2 regions of the Paraburkholderia yinzeri genome follow, and region 2 is predicted to be linked to the other one. Evidence: predicted binding sites of a transcription regulator. Region 2 holds the regulator's gene; the other holds the start of a gene.
The links. The regulator HrcA, encoded in region 2, represses chaperone genes, less so after heat shock. The targets are predictions, from matches to a motif close to TTAGCACTCNNNNNNNNNGAGTGCTAA.

Region 1: a site for HrcA is predicted at 1,220-1,246, ahead of groES (co-chaperone GroES). Genes of this name have one in related genera too.

The regions. Positions count from the first base shown of each region.
Region 1 covers NZ_JBFOCJ010000001.1:3,592,956-3,595,157, reverse strand. The annotation lists gene WJ542_RS17085 (TIGR04255 family protein) at 1-558, opposite strand, end outside; gene groES (co-chaperone GroES) at 1,323-1,613, shown strand; gene groL (chaperonin GroEL) at 1,661-2,202, shown strand, end outside.
Region 2 covers NZ_JBFOCJ010000001.1:163,181-165,382, reverse strand. The annotation lists gene WJ542_RS00730 (NAD kinase) at 1-559, opposite strand, end outside; gene hrcA (heat-inducible transcriptional repressor HrcA) at 773-1,792, shown strand; gene hemH (ferrochelatase) at 1,944-2,202, shown strand, end outside.

The DNA.
Region 1 (2,202 bases), 3.4 Mb from region 2:
TTCGTTAAATACGTGGCGTGGAAGCCAAAGTCCGTCCTGACGGAAAAGTTCCTTGGAGACCTCTTGAGAGATTCCATCTGGCAGACGGAAAGCATCCTGATATTGCAAGCCAATGGCGCGGATTTTTACACCGGCGCTCAGTACCACGTCGATAAACGGCTGCAGGATAGAGAGGGACTTCGGTTTGACGTTCTTCCAACGGTCGTAGACGCTGCAGGTGCAGGATAAGACCGGGGGGCGAACCGACGTCACCCACGAAACCTTTCCAGCCGAGTCAAGTTGACTCATATCGAAGCCGGAAATTTGTGTCACAAACTGCGGCGGCGAAATTATCTGGGGCTGTTGCTTCGCAGCATCGAACTGTGCGACATGCTGTATTGAAAAACCTTGGAGCGGGGCATGACTAGGAAGAAAGTCGCGAATCTCGGGCGCGCTGTCGTAGACCTTCTGCAGATCTCCGAGTTGCGTCTCAGTGAGCGGAGTTGCCCACTCAATTCCGATCGCCATCATTTCAATGGCATGTGCACCGCCGACGGGCTGGAAGCTAGGTTTGGTCACGATTGCAGCTAGTTTTGAGAATCGATACCGGAATGGTATGAATCGACTTTACCATAGGCCGGGAGCGACGCTGTTCGGGGTTGTACGGACGGGATTGGGGGCTTCCACGAAGGTTGTTCGGCGCAGGATTCATATCTGGAGCAAATTGCCTCCATCGCGACAGAAAACAACCTGCTTACGGTGCGGCGGAACAAAAAGTACGCGGAAGCACGCCTGCCGACTGCTACTCCGTGACGGCCTTCCGCGCGCGGATGCGGAGGTCAGGGTGGCCTGTTCGTTGCTGCGCCGGTACGCGGCCGGCCGTTGGGGCATCTCTGCCATGCCAGAGGCGGAAGCTGGGCTCCAGTCCTCCCTCCTAGATATTTGGGTCGGACTTTCTGGGTAGAGATCGGGATTTCCCCCAGGGACGTCCGCCTTACCTGGCGTGCATGGCGGTCTTGTCCATTGGGAAAACGACGTGCGTCCTCTTGGACGCTGACCGCCCACCATAGCAAGTGTGGGGGTTAAGGCATTGTTTTTTCGGGGGAAATGGAGTTCTGCGTGGGCTGCCTCTTGGTGTTGAGTTCCAGCTTAAGTGAACAAAGTTCCAGGTTGAGTGAATCTCGACAATACCAAGACCATCCGCCCCCGTTCTTGAATTTGTCACTCCTCGTCCATATAATTAGCACTCACTGCACGAGAGTGCTAACAATTCTCTGGCTGGCCCGCTCGCCAGTCAGGTGTTCTTGACTGTCTTCAAGTCCTAATCAAGAGAGGATCCATCCATGAACCTTCGTCCTTTGCATGATCGCGTGATCGTCAAGCGCCTGGATCAAGAAACCAAGACCGCTTCGGGCATCGTGATCCCGGACGCAGCGGCAGAAAAGCCGGATCAAGGTGAAGTCCTGGCCATCGGCCCGGGCAAGCGCGACGACAAGGGCGCCCTGATCGCGCTCGACGTGAAGGTTGGCGATCGCGTCCTGTTCGGCAAGTACGCTGGCCAGACCGTCAAGGTCGACGGCAACGAACTGCTGGTGATGCGCGAAGAAGACATCATGGCCGTGGTGAACAAGTAAGTTCATCGCCGCGCCGAGAAATTTCCCAGAATTCAAGGAGTTAAAAGATGGCAGCTAAAGACGTCGTGTTCGGCGATTCCGCCCGTTCCAAGATGGTTGAAGGCGTGAACATTCTCGCCAACGCTGTGAAGGTCACGCTGGGTCCGAAGGGCCGCAACGTGGTCCTCGAGCGCTCGTTCGGCGGCCCGACGGTCACCAAGGACGGTGTCTCGGTCGCGAAGGAAATCGAGCTCAAGGACAAGCTCCAGAACATGGGCGCGCAAATGGTCAAGGAAGTGGCTTCCAAGACCAGCGACAACGCCGGCGACGGCACGACGACGGCTACGGTTCTGGCCCAGTCGATCGTCCGCGAAGGCATGAAGTACGTCGCATCGGGCATGAACCCGATGGACCTGAAGCGCGGCATCGACAAGGCCGTCGCCGCAGCAATCGAAGAACTGCGCAAGATCAGCAAGCCCTGCACGACCAACAAGGAAATCGCGCAAGTCGGCTCGATCTCGGCGAATAGCGATTCGTCGATCGGCGACCGTATCGCTGAAGCGATGGACAAGGTCGGCAAGGAAGGCGTCATCACCGTCGAAGACGGCAA
Region 2 (2,202 bases):
CGACGATCAGCCCGTCGGAGCGCTGGTTGTACATGAAGCGGCCGTCCACGTGCACGCGCAGCTCGGCCATGCCGGAGAAGCCGCTGCGGTTCACGACCACGTCGTTGAAGGCGAGCGCGTGATAGATCGGGTCGCCGTCGCGGGTGATGCGCGATTCCAGCAGCGTGCGCTCCTCGCGCTCGAACGAGCCGGCGAGCAGTTGCGGCACGATCTCCTGCATGTCCGAGAACGGGATGTCGGTGATGAACCCGAGCCGCCCGTGGTTGATGCCGATCAGCGGCGTGCGGTAGGGTGCGAGCTGGCGTCCGATGCCGAGCATCGTGCCGTCGCCGCCGAGCACGACCGCGACGTCCGCGCGCGCGCCGATCTCGGCGGCCTGGAGCGCGGGGTAGCCGGCGGCGCCGATCTCGTGGGCCGTCTGAGCCTCGAACACCACGTCGAAGCCCAGCTTCGAGATGGTCTGCGCGAGCGACATCAGCGGCTCGCCGATACCTTGCGTGTTGCTCCGGCCGACTAGCGCGACGGTCTTGAACTGGCTCTGGATCTTCTGGATTCGCATGCCGGCATTACACCATAGTCAGATCGTGAAAAGAACCTGGCGGTCCCCGGGAAGGCCGGACGGCGGTGCTTTGCGCATTTCCCGATAGAATCGGTGACGCGGTGATGACAACGCCGCGCGCCGCGCGCGGATGCCGCAAAAGCCTCGGAGCTCCGTTTCGCGCGAGCGGAGCGCACTCGCGGCCCGGCGGCCATTAGGCTAGAATTTTCAGTCATGCTAGATCCCCGCGCACAAACCCTCCTCAAGACGCTGATCGAGCGCTACATCGCCGAAGGCCAGCCGGTCGGCTCGCGCACGCTGTCGCGCTATTCCGGTCTGGAACTGAGCCCGGCGACGATCCGCAACGTCATGTCGGATCTGGAGGAGCTGGGACTCGTATCCAGCCCGCACACCTCGGCGGGACGCGTGCCCACCCCGCGCGGCTATCGCCTCTTCGTGGACACGATGCTTACCGTCGAGTCCGCCGCCGACGAAGAAGCGGTCACGCAGGCGGTCAAGACCACCCTGCGCCCCGGCGAGACGCAGAAAGTGGTGGCCGCGGCCGCCAGCGTGCTGTCCAATCTCACGCAGTTCGCGGGGGTGGTGCTGACGCCGCGCCGCAGCCACGTGTTCAAGCAGATCGAGTTCATGCGCCTTTCCGCCAGGCGAATCCTGCTCATCATCGTGACGCCCGAAGGCGACGTGCAGAATCGCATCATGGCGACGCAGCGCGATTTCTCGCCCTCCGAGCTCATCGAAGCCTCCAATTACATCAACGCGCATTTCGCAGGCCTCTCGTTCGACGAGGTGCGCCAGCGGCTGCGCGACGAAATCGACGCGCTGCGCGGCGACATGACCACGCTGATGCACGCCGCCGTGACGGCGAGCACCGACGAGTCCGACGTCGGTGAAACCGTGCTCATTTCGGGCGAGCGCAATTTGCTCGAAGTGGCCGACCTTTCGTCGGACATGGCGCGGCTGCGCAAGCTCTTCGACGTGTTCGACCAGAAGACGAGCCTCCTGCAACTGCTCGACGTATCGAGCCACGCACAGGGCGTGCAGATCTTCATTGGCGGCGAGTCGAATCTGGTGCCGATCGAGGAAATGAGCGTCGTGACCGCGCCGTACGAGGTCAACGGCAAGATCGTGGGCACGCTCGGCGTGATCGGCCCGACGCGCATGGCGTACAACCGCGTGATTCCCATCGTCGACATTACCGCGCGCCTCCTTTCGCTCACGCTCAGCCAGAACTGAGCCGCTCACGTTTTCATCATGGAGCAAACGCGCGCGGCGCGCCATTGGCCGAATGGCCGGCTGGGCGCGCACGACCCGGCCGCTATAATGGTTCCCTTGTGCAACCGTTGCTGCGCTCGATGGACTTGAGGCGCGGCGCAAGTCTTCGCCTATGCGTTTCGATCTGGAGCGGCCGCTGCAGTCCGCCGGCGCGCATCGCGTCGCCGTGCTGCTGATCAATCTGGGCACGCCCGACGCGCCCACGCCGCGCGCGGTGCGTCGCTATCTGGCGCAGTTTCTTTCCGACCCGCGCGTGGTCGAGATTCCTGCGCCCGTCTGGCAGGTCATCCTGCGCACGCTGATCCTGCCGCTGCGCGGACGCTCGTCGGCGAAGAAGTATGCGGCGGTCTGGACGCCCGAAGGCTCGCCGC